2 regions of the Paenibacillus sp. GL_099_B genome follow, and region 2 is predicted to be linked to the other one. Evidence: riboswitches for the same ligand, from Rfam matches in the RefSeq annotation. Region 2 holds a riboswitch; the other holds the start of a gene.
The links. A riboswitch is a leader RNA that binds a small molecule or an ion and turns the genes downstream of it on or off. The one in region 2 is predicted to bind glycine.
Positions count from the first base shown of each region.

Region 1: another riboswitch for glycine. It lies ahead of sdaAB (L-serine ammonia-lyase, iron-sulfur-dependent subunit beta); the one in region 2 lies ahead of gcvT (glycine cleavage system aminomethyltransferase GcvT).

Region 1 covers NZ_CM174430.1:487,395-497,324, forward strand. The annotation lists gene pstA (phosphate ABC transporter permease PstA) at 1-176, shown strand, start outside; gene pstB (phosphate ABC transporter ATP-binding protein PstB) at 189-944, shown strand; gene AC3ITG_RS02380 (phosphotransferase enzyme family protein) at 1,172-2,263, shown strand; gene AC3ITG_RS02385 (MFS transporter) at 2,293-3,390, shown strand; glycine riboswitch at 3,728-3,851, shown strand; glycine riboswitch at 3,856-3,997, shown strand; gene sdaAB (L-serine ammonia-lyase, iron-sulfur-dependent subunit beta) at 4,109-4,798, shown strand; gene sdaAA (L-serine ammonia-lyase, iron-sulfur-dependent, subunit alpha) at 4,788-5,732, shown strand; gene AC3ITG_RS02400 (YhgE/Pip domain-containing protein) at 5,989-7,206, shown strand; gene AC3ITG_RS02405 (PadR family transcriptional regulator) at 7,325-7,837, shown strand; gene AC3ITG_RS02410 (alpha-glycosidase) at 7,986-9,740, opposite strand.
Region 2 covers NZ_CM174430.1:5,538,006-5,547,935, reverse strand. The annotation lists gene ptsP (phosphoenolpyruvate--protein phosphotransferase) at 1-1,471, shown strand, start outside; gene gcvPB (aminomethyl-transferring glycine dehydrogenase subunit GcvPB) at 1,726-3,165, opposite strand; gene gcvPA (aminomethyl-transferring glycine dehydrogenase subunit GcvPA) at 3,309-4,664, opposite strand; gene gcvT (glycine cleavage system aminomethyltransferase GcvT) at 4,661-5,797, opposite strand; glycine riboswitch at 5,992-6,092, opposite strand; glycine riboswitch at 6,096-6,218, opposite strand; gene gcvH (glycine cleavage system protein GcvH) at 6,566-6,955, shown strand; gene AC3ITG_RS25155 (PTS mannitol transporter subunit IIBC) at 7,523-8,989, shown strand; gene AC3ITG_RS25150 (BglG family transcription antiterminator) at 8,989-9,930, shown strand, end outside.

The DNA.
Region 1 (9,930 bases), 2.0 Mb from region 2:
CGGCAGAGACGCTGGCCGTACACATCTGGAAAGTAAACAGTGAAGGTATTGGCCCAGATTCCAAAGAAGTAGCAGCTGGGGCTTCAGCCGTGCTTGTACTTCTTGTGCTGGCGTTCAATCTGAGTGCACGCTGGATCGGTCGGGTGGTTTACCGCCGCATGACAGCTTCGAAATAAGGAGGAACCAATATGGCCATACCTTTTGGTACGGAACAGTTAAGCATATATTATGGGCATTTTCAGGCAGTTAAGCAGATCAGCCTGACTTTTCCCGAAGCCAGTGTAACGGCACTCATTGGACCATCCGGCTGTGGTAAATCCACATTCCTGCGGTCGCTCAACCGAATGAACGACGAGATTGCCGGTTCCCGCACGGAGGGACATATCTGGATGGATGGCAATGATCTGAATGAGCCGGGCACAGATGTAATCAAGCTTCGCCAGAAGATCGGCATGGTTTGGCAGAAGCCGAATCCTTTTCACAAGTCCATTTACAATAATATCGCGTTTGGCCCCCGCTACCGCGGTATCAAGAGCAAGAAGGCACTGGATGAAATTGTGGAAAAAAGCCTGCGCCGCGCTGCGCTCTGGGACGAAGTGAAGGACAGACTGAATGAATCTGCCCTGGCCCTTTCGGGTGGACAACAGCAGCGGCTCTGTATCGCCCGCGCGTTGTCGGTTGATCCGCAGATTTTGCTGCTCGATGAGCCGGCATCCGCGCTTGACCCGGTATCAACGGGTAAGGTGGAGGAGTTGATCTCGGAGCTCAAGAAGGATCTTCGGATCGTAATTGTTACCCATAATATGCAGCAGGCGGCACGCATCTCGGATTATACAGCTTATTTTTATCTGGGAAGCATGATTGAACACGGAGATACGGAGCATATTTTCACCAACCCGGACAATCGTCTGACACAAGAATATATTATGGGACGTTTCGGTTAATTGTTATATTGGATGGAGTATGAGATCTAGATAGATTTATAGAGATAGAAGGAAGCATAGCACCCGGGCGATGCAGTTCGGGGGTTATGCTTTTTTACATAAGCACGTATTTGGAATAGTTTGCCAAAGTAAAAACAATCATGCTACGATATTTGTAAACGCTACCTTTAATTTGATAAGAGAAGGAGATGTAGATCATAACTACCCATAAGATTTCCCATGACACCATGGCAAATGAAATTATCTCGCATTATTCCATAGAAAAGCCTGCAATTTCCTTTATCCGACATAATGAAAATCTAACGTATCAGGTGGTTGATGAATCAACCGGACAGAAATACCTATTGCGTATACATAAAGCCGCTTTTGCAAGCATGACGGGCATCCAGCATACACGACCTGCACTTGAAGCAGAGATGAATCTACTTTATGAATTACGGGCTACCAGCCCATTGCGAGTGCAGATACCTGTGCGAAATACATCGGATGAGTGGGTCACCGTCTGGTTGGACGAAGCAGGAGAAGAGATCTGTTGTACTGTTCTGGAATGGATTGAGGGCAGGGATATTAAGCAGGGAGAACGTCTGACAACAGCGCAGATTCATGATTTGGGCGTACAGTTGCAGACGTTGCACCAATATGGACGACGACCAACGGGAGCTCCTGAGCCACAGGTGGGTTCACTGAAGTCTGAAAGCGGGCAGCAGACGAATGACCGTGAACAGCACGCTGATAAGGCGATCATCTCAGATATATATAACGATAGCCCTGCCTTAGAGCAAACGGGAGTAAGACCAGCCTATGGCTCGATCAAAGAGAATCTGGTCATGTTGGAGCAATTGGAGGAAGGCGTTAGACGTGGCATCTTTACTCCTGAAGATTTCGATCTGATTCGTGAGACGTTTGAGAACATTAACGGGCAACTCGAAACGTATCCGCAGAATGCCGAGACATGGGGAGTAATACACGGAGATATTACCCGCGGCAATCTGCTAGTGACGGATCAGGGCATATCTATGATTGATTTTTGTTTATACGGGTATGGCTACTATCTCTTTGATGCCGGAGGTGCGGCTACGATTTTCAATCGGGAGGAACGGGATGTCTTCCTATCGGGATATACGGAGCAGACAGGACCACTGACGAAGCGTGATATTCGGTTAATGGAAGGATTCATGCTGATTTTTACGTTCGGCTATTTTGCATTTCAGATGGAGAATGAGTCCAGGTACGAATGGATGAAAGAGCGAATGCCTCTTATATGCAGCAAATTTTGTAGACCATATGTACAGAACGAGAGTATTTTCTATGAGTTATAATTTGTGATTTCTAGTGGGTGGGTAGCGCTATGAAGAACATTCGTGCAAAGAGAGTTGCATCGAAGGGGCAGTCTGGTGGCTGGAAGCATGCCGGATTGCTACTTAGCGGAGTGGGCATATCCAATCTGGGTGATTTCATATATATTGTGGCGATTAACCTGATGGTATTGAATATGACACAGTCTCCAGCGGCAGTCGCAGGGTTGTGGATTATCTCGCCGATTGCTTCGGTGTGCACTAAGTTTTGGTCAGGCAGCCTGATTGATCGTTATGATCAGCGACAGCTGATGATTGGTGCTGATATGCTACGGGCATTGTTGGTGGCGGCGCTCCCACTGATGTCCAGCCTATGGATGATGTACGCAGTGATGTTTTTGATCAGCATGTCTTCATCTATATTTGTCCCTTCCTCTCAGGTATACATTACCCGGTTGGTACCTGCTGAACGGCGCAAGCGCTTCAATTCCCTACAAGCCCTGATCAGCTCAGGGGCATTTATTACCGGCCCAGCAGTTGCAGGAGTGATGCTGATTTATCTATCTCCGGCGGCAGCCATTTATGCCAATGCGGTTTCCTTTGTTGCTTCTGCGTTGATTCTAATGTTTCTTCCCAAACTGGGCATTGGAGAACAGAATATAGGGACAGGCAGCAGACTGACCCCTCAGATGGTTGCCCAGGATTGGAGAGCTGTACTGAGCTTTAGCCGGAAGTCGGGCTACGTGGTCGGTATATATGCCCTGTTCCAGATTATTCTGGTAGTCGGCATGTCGCTGGATTATTTTCTTTTCTCCCGTTCATTCTCGTTTGAGCTGGCGGCGGTTGCCTTTATTCTGCTCGGTCTGTGCTCGGCACTGGCGAATACGGGCCTGGTTAACTTTTATCAAAATAATATCCCTGTCGATCTGATGGGGCGAATGAGTAGTGTACTTGGACTTGTGTTAAGTCTGCTGCAGGTGGCTTCCATTTTGATTGCAGGGGTAGTGGCAGAGCAGTTGTCACTTCGTATGGTATATACAGTTGTATCTGGGGTTATGCTGCTGGCTGCGTTGGGATTGGTGACGAGTATGCTTCCTTCCCGAAGCAGGTATTACGATGAACCGGCGAAGCCTAAGGCGATGGTGGGGTGACAAGCAGAAACACAACAATTCTAGTACAGAATAATGGTTGCCTGAATACCCGAACCGTTCTGTGGAACATAACATAGATAGTATTAAACACAGATATTGGCTAATAGAAAATGAACAATGTATACGCTTTCGAGATGAAACGCATTAACACATTCATGTGATGAAAGTTTACAATTCGTTAGTTTATCTTGTGTATAAAATGGTAAAAAGCAAATATTCGCAAAGAAATCGTTAAGTTTGTTGACACTGATCTTCCGGTCGATTAATCTTAATGAGAAAGTATTAAAAACTTCAATTATCGTTCTGGTACAAAATCAGAATGGTTCCATACAGCGAATGATAGCGAGCGGGAGAGACCTGAGCTTGTCGAGTAAAATGGCAGCTGTCGGGCACCGAAGGAGCAAGCTGCTACGCACCCGGCGCAGCGGTTAATCTCTCAGGTAAATGTACCATCGTTGGACGCAACTCTGGAGAGTGCGCGAACTGCGCCACCCAAGGGGTATATGGTCAAGCAGCACGGTGTGCAGGGTGACATCACCTGTGAATACAGGAATGCATCGATTCGCCGCGCTGCTTATCATGAAACTCTCAGGTATCGAGGACAGAGAGAGGGCCTAGGGCCTTCTTCTGTCCTTTTCTCATGTCATCATTCAGTAATAAAGGAACATTATGGGTGTACGTCTGGATGAAAATGACGATTATAAATGGAGGGTTTGCGATGCGTTTTAAAGATGTTTTTTCAATTATTGGTCCGTCCATGACAGGTCCATCAAGTTCACATACGGCTGGAGCGGCAAGATTGGGGCGAATTGCCCGTCAGTGGCTGGGATGCACGCCTGAACGCGCTCGATTAACTCTATACGGCTCGTTTGCTGATACGTATCAGGGGCATGGTACGGATCTTGCGTTGATCGGTGGCCTGCTTGATTATGTGACTGATGACCCACGTATACCGGATGCAGAACAATATGCAGAGGAAGCGGGTATGGAGGTAGAGTTTTTCACAAGCGGCCTGCCTGCTCCTCATCCGAATACGGTCAAGATTGAACTATGGCACGGAGACCGTCAATGTTCACTAATCGGTGCTTCCATCGGCGGTGGTAGTGTATCGGTGCATGCATTGAATGATTTTCGTGTACAGATCAGCGGAGAGTTCCCCACACTTGTACTTCGCCATTCGGACAAAGCAGGGGTGCTCGCTTCGGTAACCTCCACCATCAGTTCGTCCGGGGTGAACATCGGGTACATGCAAGTGGATCGGAAAGCCCGGGATGGTGAAGCACTGACAGCGATGGAGATGGATGGTGTGCCGAATCCTGAGATGTTGAACCGTCTGCGGTCGCTGGATCATATGCTGGACATTCGCGTGATTGATTTGAAGAGAGGGGTCGAGCCTGATGCGGTTTAAACATCTACATGAACTGAATACCATCTGTACAGCAGAGTCCAAGACCATTGCCGAGCTGATGATCGAAGAGCAGGTTCAGGAGACGAATATCTCGGAAGTGGATGTTGTGCGGCAGATGTCGGATTACTATCAGGTGATGAAGGAAGCTGTACACAAAGGGCTAACAGAAGATACAACATCACGCAGCGGCTTGACTGGCGGAGACGGCAAAAAAATGGCTGAGTACATTCGTAAAGGTGAGACTTGTTCTGGAGATGCTTCTGCACTGGCCATGGCGTATGCCCTTTGTGTATCGGAAGTGAATGCCTCCATGGGCCGGATCGTAGCGACACCGACAGCCGGTTCTTGCGGCATCATTCCGGGTGTGTTTATCAGCTCCCAGGAGCGTTTTGGCTGGAGTGACGAGCATCTGGTGAACGGTCTGTTCTGTGCGGGAGCGATCGGTTACGTCATTGCCAACAATTCATTTATCTCCGGTGCCGAGGGCGGCTGTCAGGCTGAAGTGGGTTCTGCCATCGGCATGGCCGCTGGAGCTATGGTGGAGCTGCGTGGAGGAACGCCGGAGCAAGTGGTTCATGCGGTAGGTCTCGCGTTAAAAAACACATTGGGCCTTATCTGCGATCCTGTCGCAGGCCTCGTGGAAATTCCGTGCATCGTCCGTAACGGACTGGGTGCCGTAACCGCTTTGGCTGCGGCCGACATGGCGCTGGCCGGGGTACGAAGTGCCATTCCTTCTGACGAAGTCATTGATGTCATGCTGGAAGTGGGCAGTGCGATGCCGAGCAGGCACCGTGAAACGGCCCAAGGTGGGCTTGCCCAAACACCGACAGGACGGAAAATGATGGAGAAGCTTGCTAAACCAAAGGCGAAGCGTGCGGAGCCTGAGATTGAAGCTGAGTCTCCTGCTGAAAATGAACCAGAAGCCAAGGCATAACATCCATGAACGAACAAGAACTGAATTTAATTCGTGGAACTTGGATCATTAACGGTAATGATCTGCTCCCATTATTATAAAAAAGCCGATACGAATTCTTCCTGAAGAAGAAGCGTATCGGCTTTTTTGTTGTTCCAACAAGAAAAATAAAAAGGTATTGACGTTTATATATCGATTAGATATATTATGTATTGTTATATATCAACAAGATATATAGGACCGAGAATAAGTTATACAAATTAAGGAGATGGATAACATGAAAAGTGTTTTTCAAACGAGTCTTCTGTTTTTGAAAAATGGAGCTACAGTAGTCGGGTTAATTACAGCCGTATTGTTCCAGGTTTTTTTTAATACCATTTGGCTTAGTGGATATGATCAGGTAAATGCACGGATGAATCAGCTTGCAGTAACCATCGTAAATGAAGATGGGGCTGCGGCGGAGCCGGTGGCAAAGTCTCTTGCAGAGGGGCTTCATTTCGTGATCAAACCATCTGAATCAATGGAAGAAGCCAGACAGATGTTAACGGACCGGGATGTATATATGATTATCGAGATTCCATCCGGTTTCATGCAGCAGGCGGGAGATTTGTCGAGCCCGGTGGCAGTGAAGTATGTAATGAATGAATCCAACGTGGCTACCGTAAAAAGTGTGATGCAGACCGTATCCGCACAAGTTACAGCGACGTTGAACCGTGAAGTACAGCAAAACAGCATTCGGGGAGTGCTGAATCAATCAGGTATGGCTGACGATCAGGCGAATGCGATGGCAGCGGGGTTATCTTCCCGGGTGGAGGCAGAAGTGGAACGGCTGAATCCAGTTCATAACTTTGCTTTTTCCATGGTACCAATGTTGATTGTGACAGCTACGTTTACAGGTGCAATGCTGCTTGGCATGAATCTGCAAAAGGTTTCTGGTGAACTAAGTAACAAGGCAGGGAAATGGGAACGCTTTTGGGCACGCAATATCATCAATGTTGGTGCTGCATTAATCGTATCGCTTGTTGGAGCGGGGATGATGCATGTTATGGGAGTATCATCAGCAGATGGATGGTGGATGTTATGGCTATTTCAGTTGTTGATTACTCTATCTTTTCTATTCGTGGCGCAATTGAGCTTGTTGCTGCTTGGAAATGCTGGAGCATGGTTAAACAGTGCATTGTTGCCTCTGCTGATGTTGTCATCGGGCGCAACCATTCCGCGCGATGTCATGCCTGACTTCTATCAACAGATCGGTCATTATCTGCCAGCAACCTACGCGGTGGAAGGCATGATGAATCTGGTGCTTGGCGGCGATGGGATTAGTCATGATGTTCTGCTTCTGGTGGTAATTGGAGCGGCGACGTTGCTTCTGGGAGCTGTGTGCACGTGGGTCAAACGTTCAGGTCCTGCACAATCCGGCATACCTTTGGAGTCCAAGTCTGCTGCGACACCTGTCGCTCTGACTGGAAACCTGCCTTCACCTGATCGTGGATAACATGGATAACGATAAGCCCCCTTTTGCCGGATAAGCCGATCCGTGGACGTCTGATGATGTTGAACGTATAAGGGAGGATGTGATACGTTAAGAGCAATTGGAAAGGAGCGGTACACCGATGAACACGCAGCATGTCATCCTCGGAATACTGCACAATCAGCCATGTTCCGGATATGAGATCAAGCAGTACTTTGAACAATATTTTTCATTTTTCTTCGATGCCAGCTTTGGCACCATTTATCCCACACTTGCGAAGATGGAAAAGTCAGGGTTATTGACCAAAGAATCCGTTAGACAAGAAGGGAAACCTGACAAAAATGTGTATACATTAACACCGGAAGGGTCTGCGGAGTTCAATACCTATTTGATGAGTCCCCTGGAAGCCGAGGTGTTCCGTTCTGATTTTCTGATGCGTCTGTATTTCGGAGAACTGGCGGATGAAGATACCGTAGCAGGGTGGGTCCGGTCGGAGCTGAATCGTAAAGAATTGCTGTATGCCGAGCTGCAGCGCCAGATGAAGCAATTCGGCGAACAGATCTCACCTGCACAGCGTTTATGTATGCAAGTGGGGCTTGTGCAATATGAGGCTACCATCCGATTGCTCAAGGAACAGCTGACCGCGCCACAGTAGCTTTCAATAGTATCCATGTCCCTAAATCAATTGAAGATCCATCCATAACGCAGAAAAGCGCTCTACAGATCAGTAACAGGCCTGTGAGCGCTTATTCGGCGTTGCTTGTAGTGCGTTGGAATTGTAAAGACACAACAATATTAAAAAGCTACGCGATATCTGTACTTAGTACAGCATATCCATATGCGGGCAGCTCAACGGCCAGGATTCCCTCTTCCTTGGCTGTACGATAATTCTCCCCAAATAACTCCGTCCACTCCCCGGCACCTGCTTCCAACTCGACGATAGCTGTTTCTTCCGAACGATTAAAGAGGACCAGAATACGCTCCTCCTCATCCTGTCGTTCCATCACAAGCTGGCTTCCGCCTTCACGGGCCTGCAGGAATCGAATGCTGCCTTCTGCACGCAGGGCAGGATGGGCATGGCGCAGTGCTATCAGCTTCTGATAAAAGGTGAACAGCTCGCGATCCTGCTTCGTCTCATCCCACTCCATACATTTCCGACAACCGGGATCATGATCGCCGTCCAGCCCAATCTCGTCCCCGTAATAGATACACGGGGTACCCATATAAGTGAATTGGAACAGCGCGGCCAGTTTCATCTTCCGCTGGTCGCCCTCACATAAGGTGAGCAGCCGTGGTGTATCGTGGCTGTCCAGCAGATTAAATGCCACTTCGCTGGCTTGCAGCGGATAGCGGGACAGCTGTCGACCGATCGAGTTCGCGAACTGTGCGGCGTGCATGACATCTTTTACAAAAAAGCGATTTACGGCTTCCGTAAATGGATAGTTCATCGAGGCATCGAACTGATCGCCTTGCAGCCAGGAGGAGGACTCATTCCATACCTCACCCAAGATATAGGCATCCGGATTCGCAGCCTTGACCACTCGGCGGAAGTCGCGCCAGAATGCATTATCCACTTCATCCGCGACATCCAGCCGCCAGCCGTCGGTGCCGACTTCCTTAATCCAGTATTCCGCCACCTCCAGCAAATACGCCTTCACCTCAGGATTTTCCGTGTTCAGCTTCGGCATATGGGCTTCGAATCCAAAGGTTTCATACGTAGGAATGCCATCCTTCACGTCCAGCGGGAATTCATGTACATGGAACCAGTCCTTGTATTTGGACTTCTCCCCGTTCTTCTGCACATCGACAAATGGAGCAAACGTCTTCCCGGAATGATTGAACACCGCATCGAGTAGTACCCGGATTCCGCGTGCATGGCACAGTTCAACAAGCCGTTTGACCGTATCTGCATCACCAAAATGCCGATCTACTCGTAGATAATCTTCGGTATCGTATTTGTGATTGGTCGTTGCCTCGAAGATGGGTGTGAAATAAATGGCGTTAATGCCCAACTCTTCAAAGTAATCCAGATGGTCGATGACGCCCTGGAGATCACCGCCGAAGAAGTTAAACGGGGTCGGCTCACCACCCCAGGGTTCCACTTTTTCTGGATCGAGGTCCGGGTTGCCATTTGCGAATCGTTCAGGGAAGATCTGATAGAAGATCGCATCCTTCACCCACGCAGGCGGTGTAAATACAGCTCCGGGGTGGATATACGGAAACTGGAACATGTGACCAGGATCGTCGGGTTCATGCGTTTGGAAATCCGTTTCGGTCATCCAGATCTGTTCTGTGCCACTTTTCAGCAGGAAGGAATACTTCAGTCGATGATACGGAGGCTTTACTTGTCCCTCATAATAATCGAACATGGAATCGGATGTATATTTGGTTAAAGGAACCAGCTCTTTGGTGCGATCCCAGGCGTATTTGTCCCCAGTCAGGGCATGTACCTCGGTGAGATCATTCTTTTTGGCACGCAAACGCAGACGAATGGTATCCTTATCGTAGGCGTAGGCCCAGTTCCGTTTTGGTTGATGATAGATGGCTTCCAGCAGCATAATGAAGTTCCTCCCGTCGTATACACACGTAGTATGTGAGCAAGTAGCCGCATTCGATGCAAATCAATCTCGGGATGAATGCCACATGCTTATGTTGTTGAATCAACCTCTCAATCCCTGCATGAATTATGCGAAGCGGATGATTAAGGTATAATTTAAAATAAAAGGATATCCATGGTCGTGTGATCAT
Region 2 (9,930 bases):
TGACCCGGAACTGATTGATCCGGTTAAAGCGAAAATTGCAGATGATAAGATTAATGCGGAATTCGCATTGAACGAAACAGCAACGCAATTTATCGAAATGTTCGAAAACATGAAGAGTGCTTACCTGCAGGAACGTGCTGCGGATATGCGTGATGTAACCAAACGTGTGCTAAATCACTTGCTTGGTATCGAATTCATGAGTCCGGCTGAGATCAGTGAAGAAGTGATCGTGCTTGCGGAGGATCTTACGCCTTCCGACACGGCTCAACTGAACCGTCAATATGTAAAAGGTTTTGCAACCAATATTGGTGGACGTACTTCTCACTCCGCGATCATGGCTCGTTCCCTTGAAATCCCGGCTGTCGTTGGAACCAAAGACATTCTGGCTCAAGCGAAACAAGGCGATATGATTATCGTTGACGGTTTGGACGGTCACGTACTGGTTAATCCAACGGATGATGTTATTGCTGAGTATCGTTCCAAACAGGAGCAATACGATGCACAACGTGCGGAGTGGAGAAAACTGCGTGATGAGCCAACGGTAACGGTGGACAACGTTCATGTGGAACTGGCAGCCAACATTGGTACACCGAATGATGTTGCTGGTGTTCTGGAGAATGGCGGCGAGGCTGTAGGCCTGTACCGTACCGAGTTCCTGTACATGGGCAGAGACAAGCTTCCTTCCGAAGACATTCAGTATAATGCTTACAAGGCTGTACTGGAAAAAATGGAAGGCAAACCTGTTGTTGTTCGTACACTCGACATCGGTGGAGATAAAGAGCTTCCATATCTGGACCTGCCAAAAGAAATGAATCCATTCCTCGGTTTCCGCGCAGTTCGTCTGTGTCTGGACCGTCTGGACATTTTCCGTACTCAATTGCGTGCATTGCTGCGTGCAAGCGTACATGGTAACCTGCGTGTCATGTTCCCTATGATCGCAACACTTGGTGAATTCCGTGAAGCGAAAGCTGTCTTGCTCGAAGAGAAAGAGAAGCTGGTTGCTGAAGGTATTGCTGTTTCTGACAGCATTCAACTCGGAATCATGGTCGAAATTCCTTCGACTGCAGTTCTGGCGGATCAATTTGCCAAAGAAGTGGATTTCTTCAGTATCGGAACGAACGATCTGATTCAATACACAATGGCTGCTGACCGTATGAACGAGCGTGTGGCTTATCTGTATCAACCATACAACCCTGCCATCTTGCGTTTGGTTAAAATGGTAATCGATGCAGCACACCGTGAAGGCAAATGGGTTGGCATGTGTGGAGAGATGGCCGGAGACGAAACAGCAATTCCATTGCTGCTCGGTCTCGGACTGGATGAGTTCAGCATGAGTGCAACATCCATTCTGCCAGCTCGTAGTCAGATCACCAAGCTGTCCCGTGCAGACATGCAAGAGCTTGCTGCCAAAGCACTGGATATGCAAACGGCTGAACAAGTCGTTGAATTGGTTCAAAGCATTCAAGCGTAATTTTACGGGGTTTCCACCCGATTTTAAGGGTTCTTTTTCCGATAAAAAAGCTGCAGTCTTGCAGCGATTTTGCCGGTATCTGTTGTTACAGCAGATACCGGCTTTTTTTGTGTGTTGATATAAGAGCTAGGATAGGAATATCGAGTGAAACATATTGAAGGGAGAGGGATCGTATGTAAATCAAAATAAAAATAAAGCTCTTGCTGACTTGGAAACATCAGCAAGAGCTCAGTGTGACTAAAATTATTACATCATTAACTGCAAGCACAGTTCAGTACAGGTTTACGGGCCGCTGTTGTTTCATCCAGACGGGTAACCGGTGTGCCATAAGGGGCATTGAGTACTAATTCAGGTGTCTCTTCTGCTTCCTTGGCAATGCGAATCATCGTATCGATGAACCCATCAAGTGTTTCTTTGCTCTCGGTTTCCGTTGGTTCGATCATGATGCACTCCTCAACGTTCAGCGGGAAGTACACGGTTGGCGGGTGATACCCAAAATCAAGCAATCGTTTGGCAACATCTAGTGTACGTACACCATACTGCTTCAACCCCCGACCAGACATAACGAATTCATGTTTACACACGCCTGGATATGGAATCTCGTAGTAAGGTGCGAGACGGGCCATCATGTAGTTGGCGTTGAGCACCGCACATTCAGATACCCGGCGCAAGCCTTCAGGTCCATAGGTACGAATGTAGGCATAGGCACGGACCAGAATGCCGAAGTTACCATAATACGCTTTGACCCGGCCAATGGATTGATCGCCTTCGCGATCCAATTCATATATACCCTCATCATTTTTAATGACCATCGGTTTCGGCAGAAACGGAATCAAGCGGCTCTTCACGCCAACCGGGCCGGCACCAGGTCCACCTCCGCCGTGCGGAGTACTCATCGTTTTATGCAAATTCAGATGCACCACGTCGAAGCCCATATCGCCAGGTCGGGTGATGCCCATAATGGCATTGGAGTTGGCACCATCGTAGTACAGCAGGCCACCTGCCTGGTGCACAATGGAGGCAATCTCCTGAATGTCTTTTTCAAAAAGTCCGAGTGTGTTCGGGTTGGTCAGCATCAGCGCTGCGGTATCCGAACCAACTGCTGCGCGAAGTGCGTCCAGATCTACCAGACCATCTGCGCGGGAAGGGATCGTTACCGTTTCGAAACCTGCTACGGTTGCACTTGCCGGGTTGGTCCCGTGAGAAGAGTCCGGTACGATAACTTTCGTGCGCTGTTCACCACGACCTTCGTGGTAGGCACGGATCATCATGAGCCCGGTCCATTCGCCATGTGCTCCAGCGGCCGGTTGCAGCGTAACGGCGTCCATACCGGTTAGTCCGGCAAGGTCATTTTGCAACGTGTAAAGCAGTTCAAGTGCACCTTGAATGCTGGATTCATGCTGATATGGATGAATTTTGGCGAACCCGTTGTAACGGGCCACATCCTCATTAATCTTCGGATTATATTTCATCGTACAAGAGCCCAGCGGATAGAATCCGTTATCTATCCCGAAATTACGACGAGACAGGGCAGTGTAATGGCGAATGACGTCAACTTCAAAAACCTCAGGCAATGCTGCTGCTTCCGACCGAAGCATTTCCCGGGGAATCAGGGAATCCACAGCTTGACGGGGAACGTCGCATTCAGGCAAGGAATAAGCGACCCGACCCGGACTGCTAAGTTCAAAAATCAACGATTGCTCCGGTGCTGGAGAGGCAGCCTGGTTAGTGTCTGTTGTGCTGGTTTCAGGTTGGCCCGAAGTGGAGATAGAGGTTACCGTTTCCGATTGTCCTTGAGCTGATGTCGTCGTAGTTGTCTTTGTTGTCGTTTCTTGAGTCACAGCGATCCCTCCAATACACGTGCGAATTCGTCGATCTCTTCCTTGCTGCGTCGTTCAGTAACCGCAATCAGCATATGTCCGGCGAGCTCGGGATAATCACGTCCAAGCTCATAGCCGCCAATGAAACCTGCATCGAGTAATTTCAGTTGTAGTGGTTCCACATTTGTTCCTTCAGGCAGTTGGATAACAAACTCATTGAAAGTAGGTGCGGTAAACGTAAGAGAGACGCCTGGAATTGCGGTAAACGTGTTAAGGGCATAATGGCTCTTTTGCAAATTCAAATCAGCGACGTCGATCATGCCTTGTTTACCCATAATAGACATATAGACAGAGGCGCTTAGCGCGAGTAACGCCTGGTTGGAACAGATGTTGGACGTCGCCTTTTCCCGGCGAATATGCTGTTCCCGTGCTTGCAGCGTGAGTACAAAACCACGCTTGCCGTTGCGGTCCGTTGTCTGGCCTACAATTCGGCCAGGAATCCGGCGCATATGAGCCTGGGATACGGCGAAGTATCCGCATGTTGGGCCGCCGAGTGAAGCGGCGATGCCAAGGGGCTGCGCGTCGCCAACGACGATGTCAGCACCCAGCTTGCCTGGGGCTTCCAGCAGACCCAGCGATAGCGGGTTGGCGCTGACCACGAGCAGACTCTTGTGCGCATGCGCAAGATCTGCGGCCTGTTTTACATTTTCCACGGCGCCGAAGAAGTTCGGGCTTTGGATCATGACGGCTGCGGTGTCATCGGACACGGCGGCTTGCAGGGCATCCCAGTCTGTTACACCATTTTGATATCCAATCTCAACAATCTCCAGATTGAGGCCGTGAGCATAAGCTTGCAATACCTGACGGGATTCGGGGTGCACGGTACGTGACACAATCAGCTGTTTGCGGCGGGTTGCCGCTGCGGCCAGATTGCCTGCTTCCGCAAATGCTGTCGCACCATCGTACATGCTGGCATTGGCTACAGCCATGCCTGTTAACTCACAGATGTAGGATTGAAACTCGAAAATCGCCTGCAATTCTCCTTGGCTGATCTCGGGTTGATAAGGTGTATAGGCTGTATAGAACTCGGAACGGGAGATGACATGATTAATGACGGAGGGAACGTGGTGATCATAAATGCCTGCACCCAGGAAACTGGCGTGTGTCTCGAAGTTGGCATTCGCTCCCGCTAGCTTCGACATATGACGTGTCAGTGCGTATTCATCCAGTTTGGAGGAAATAGGCAGTTCGCCCTGATAGCGAATCTCCTGTGGAATGTCATGGAACAGATCCTCAATCGTTTCCACACCGATGGTTGCCAGCATGGCACTCTGATCCTGCTCGGTCATGGGAATGTAGCGATGCTTGCTCATGCTTGATCAGCTCCTTGAGTAGGTGTCTTTGGCGCACGTGTCCGTTTATGAAATGGGGTCTTCACGACCTCGGCTTTCAGTTTCTTGCCACGAATCTCAATCTCCAGCGGGGTACCCAGTGCAGCATATTTACTGTCAATCAAGGCCAGCCCCAGATTGCGTTTCAATGTAGGCGATTGGGTGCCTGTGGTCACTTCACCAATCTGCACGCCTTCGGCGTAAATCGGATAATGGGGGCGGGGAATGCCCCGTTCCAGCACTTCGATGCCGACCAGCTTGCGGGCAGGCCCATCATTTTTTTGCTGCAACAAGGCTTCATGTCCGATAAACGGTCCGGCATTTAGCTTCACAAACATGCCAACGCCAGCCTCCAGCGGTGAGATGGTTGAAGACAATTCCTGTCCATACAGGGGAAGCTTAGCTTCAAAACGCAGGGTATCCCGGGCACCCAGTCCTGTCGGAACGAGTCCGTGACCTTCTCCCGCTTGCATCAATCCGTTCCAGACCTCAGCAGCTTGTTCCGCAGGAACATAGAGCTCAAAGCCATCTTCACCCGTATATCCGGTGCGGGATAACAACAATGTAACACCACATACCTTCGCATTTGCCACAAAGCGGAAAGGCTCAATGGAAGACACATCGGTGTCTGTCACCGTTCTGAGAATATCTACAGCCAGAGGACCTTGGAGGGCGAGCAGCGCCGTTTGATCCGAATCATTGGTCATTGTTACGCCTGGCGTCATATGCTGTTGCAGCCATGCCCAGTCCTTGTCGATGTTGGAGGCGTTAACTACCAGCATATAATGCTGGTCTTTCAATTTATAGATCAGCAGATCATCGACCACGCCGCCATCCGGATAACACATTAACGTGTATTGGGCCTGACCGGGAACGATTGTTGTTACATCATTGGTGGTCATGTGCTGTAAAAAAGCTTCTGCGTGTTCACCTTGTACGGTGAATTCGCCCATGTGGGATACATCAAATAATCCGGCACGTTCTCGCACCGCTTCATGCTCTTTCTGAATTCCGCTGAATTGCACAGGCAGCTCCCAGCCGCCAAAATCAATGCATCGTACGCCTTCATATTGCTGATAGAGTGGAAAGAGTGGGGTTCTAAGCAAATCGGACATCCAATCACCTCGTCATGGGCCGTCAACCGGCCGAGTGTATAACCATGGATCAATGAATTTGGCATCATATTTTATAAAAGAAGGTAAGGACGCTATAAGGCAGCGCCGCTCTATAACCTGTTTTCGTTTTTTTGGGAAAAAGGAAAAGGACAGGCCAAAGAATCGGCATGCCAGAAGCACGCTGTATTCTTAGGCTCTGTCCTTGGTACCTGAGAGTTACCCCGCCGCCTGATGCAGCAAGTTTCCCCTTGGGTGATCATAACGCCCACACAGGGCGAATAGATGCTCTCCAGAGTTGCGTCCCGTAAAAGTCCTTTTGCCTGAGAGATTCACCTCCGCTTGTCGGTGGTTTACTCCTTCGGCGTTACCGCATGTACACCCTGATTCGGGTGTCAAGGGTAATCTCTCCCTTTACATTCATCCGCGGGTATTGCATAGACCAATTAAACACATTTACTACTCTCATTAAAGCCTGAATCGTCTATTGATGTCAAGAACGATATCATAGAAATGAATAAAAAATCCGAATGATATTTTCAATTCACTTCACAACGTTCGTCTATTTATAAAGAGTGCGCTTACTTTTCTAATATTCACCATTATATGTAGGGAGGGTCCATTTGAGTTACAGGCATATAAGGAAGAAAAACAAATAAATTGTGAGGTATCTTGACATTTGAATCGAAAATATCATACGCTATGTTCTGGGAAAAAGGTTAAGGTCAAAGAAACGCATGCACTCATTAATGAAAAGCGAGGCGGATATCGATGAGCGAATTGAAAAGTGATTTCCTGTACAGTGAAGAGCACGAATGGGTGCAGACCGTAGGGGAGGATACCGTACGTATTGGTATTACCGAGTTCGCGCAGCATCAGCTGGGTGACATTGTGTTTGTGGAATTGCCTGACCTTGAATCGGATGTAAAAGCGGAAGACGGCATTGGAACGATTGAATCCGTCAAAACCGTTTCGGATTTGTTTTCTCCTGTCAGTGGAACGATTATTGCTGTGAATGATGCATTGCAGGATTCCCCGGAGCTGGTTAACAACTCCCCATATAAGGAAGGCTGGATGATTGAAATTCGTGTTGAGGGCGACCTGACAGCAGCACTTTCCACATTGATGAATGCGGATGCGTATCGTAAACATACGGAATAATATTAAGGTGCAAATTTCCGCTAGATACGGAGTTTCAGCTTGATGGAAAAGTCCGTTTAACGTAATAAAAATGAATCGATTGATTATAGATCCGGATGGTGATACAGCTCATTCGGAGAATACTTAGGCGCAATTGCCTCACCTGGGACAGGGTGAGGTAATTGCGCTTTTTTTCGTTGTTAACTGATGAATGGGATGGAATGAATATCAATCTAACGTGTTTCATCATTATTTCTAATTGAGATAGAAACAGCTCATTTAAATAGAATAAATTTACAATTTCATTTGTCATTAAAATGGGGCATTTCGTGGGTATGATACATGAAAGGGAATAACAGGTTCCAATCCATATACAGGTGTAAATAAGGAACAATCCTTTAAATTTAAATCTTGTCATCAACGTTCATGACGGAAGTAGGTTTTCATTTCGTTGTAGAAGATACCGTTTTCATTTACGATATGGTTGTAAATTAAAGATTTATTGCAGATTTGTACCTTCGTTCGTCTGGATCATCGTTGTCAAAATTCAGTGGAATCAAGGTTTAATATGTTGAGGAGGTTTTCAATATGAGTTCAGTGGACGCAAAGTCCGAAAAAAGCGGAGGAATACGGGTCGGCGTTCAGAAGTTTGGACGTTTCCTAAGCGGTATGGTTATGCCGAACATGGGTGCATTTATCGCCTGGGGTCTGATTACGGCATTGTTCATTCCAAAAGGATGGTTCCCTAACGCAGATTTTGCATTGCTGGTTGATCCAATGATCAAATATTTGCTGCCTTTGCTTATCGGTTACACAGGCGGTACCATGGTACACGGCCAACGTGGTGGTGTAGTCGGTGCGATCATGACCATCGGGGTTATTGTCGGCAGTGACATTCCAATGTTTCTTGGTGCTATGATAGCCGGACCATTGGGTGCCTGGGTCATTAAGAAATTTGACAAAGCTGTCGATGGCAAAATTAAATCAGGGTTTGAGATGCTGGTTAACAACTTCTCCGCTGGTATTATTGGTGGGATTTTGGCCCTTCTAGCCCTTAAAGGCATCGGGCCTTTCGTTGAAGCGATTAGCAAGGTGTTGTCAGCCGGGGTAGAAGCTTTGATGAATGCTGGTCTTCTCCCGCTGGTCAATCTGATCATTGAGCCAGGAAAAGTATTATTCCTGAACAATGCGATCAACCATGGGATTCTGACACCAATTGCTACGGATCAAGCAAGAGAATTGGGTCAATCCGTATTATTTATGCTTGAATCCAATCCAGGACCTGGACTCGGCATTTTGCTGGCATACTGCTTCTTCGGTCGCGGATCTGCCAAGTCTTCCGCTCCAGGTGCTGTAATCATCCATTTCTTTGGCGGGATTCACGAGATTTATTTCCCTTACATTCTGATGAGACCGATACTGATTCTGGCTGCGATGGCTGGTGGTGTAGCGGGTACATTGACCTTTATGCTAACTGGAGCTGGTTTGGTTTCAGCACCGTCACCGGGAAGTATCATTGCTTACTCGTTGTTAACACCTAGGGGTGGATACCTTGGCATGTTTGCAGGGGTAGCCGTAGCTGCGATCATCTCGTTCCTCGTAGCATCCATACTGCTCAAAACAGGTAAACAGAAGGACGAGGAAGATCTGGATAGTGCTTCCAACCGCATGAAAGATATGAAAAATCAGGGCAAAACGGGCAACCTCACCGTTGATAAAGACAATCGTGAAGCTGACCGTGCAGCCGATATTGCTTCTTCGGCAGTAAAAACGGATATCAATAAAATTGTATTCTCCTGTGATGCAGGTATGGGTTCGAGTGCCATGGGGGCCTCGATTCTGCGGAAGAAAATGAAGGCAGCCGGTGTGGATATCGCTGTAACCAACACGGCGATCAGTGAGATTCCACAAGATGCCGACATCGTCATCACACAGAAAACATTAACTGACCGGGCCAAATCCGTGGCTCCAAATGCAGAGCATATTTCCATCGATAACTTCCTGAAGAGTCCTGAATATGAGGCACTGGTGGAGCGCCTCAAATCCGACTCCTGATGAGTAATATTACAAGGAGACAGCGTGAGATCGTGGAGTTCCTGCTGGAGCATCCTCATGAGGTAACTGCTGGCGATATAGCTGTTGCGGTCAAAGTAAGCACTCGTACCGTACATCGAGAGTTGCAGATGATTGAACAATGGCTTGAGCCCCTTGGCATGAGATTGGAAAAAAAATCGGGAACCGGGGTTCGAATTGATCCCGGTTCCGATGATTTGGCCGTATTGCGTCAACAACTTGAGCTTAACGAATATGTGGAGTTTACGCCCGAAGAGCGTAAACTCTTCATGCTTTGTATTTTGCTGGATGAATCCGAGCCTGTGAAGCTGCTTGCATTGGCCTCAGATTTGAAGGTAACCGTGTCTACGGCAAGCAATGATCTGGACGATCTGGAGCCACGCATTCAGCTGGCAGGATTGAAACTGGTTCGCAGGCGCGGATATGGGGTCAAGATCAATGGAAGCGAGCTGGCTCATCGCATGGCTATTTCCACGCTCGCTCTTGAATATCTGGATGAATCCGATTTGTTCGGTAGACAAGCGGAGCAGGGAGTTTCCAAAGTAAACAGCAAACTTCTGGAAATGATAGGGCATGAAGATGTACTTACGGTCGAAAATGCATTATGGCAGCCGGATATTGAGTGGTTGGAAAATATCCCGGAACGTCAATACATGAAGCTGTTGATCCAATTGTCTGTAGCGGTTGTGCGGATTCGCAAAGGCTTTGGAATAGGTCGGGGCACACAACAGGACAATAAAGACGTTGGAATGCCTCTGCAAGGTGAGCGGAAGGTGCCGGAATATTTAGCTTCCAGACTGTGCGGTGTTCTATCTGCCCAGCTTGGGCTGGAGTTTGTGGGCCAGGAGCAGGCTTATTTTCACAGGCTGCTGATTGAAATCGAGCAATCGATTCATTCCTCGCGTTTGCTGCCCATAGACGAT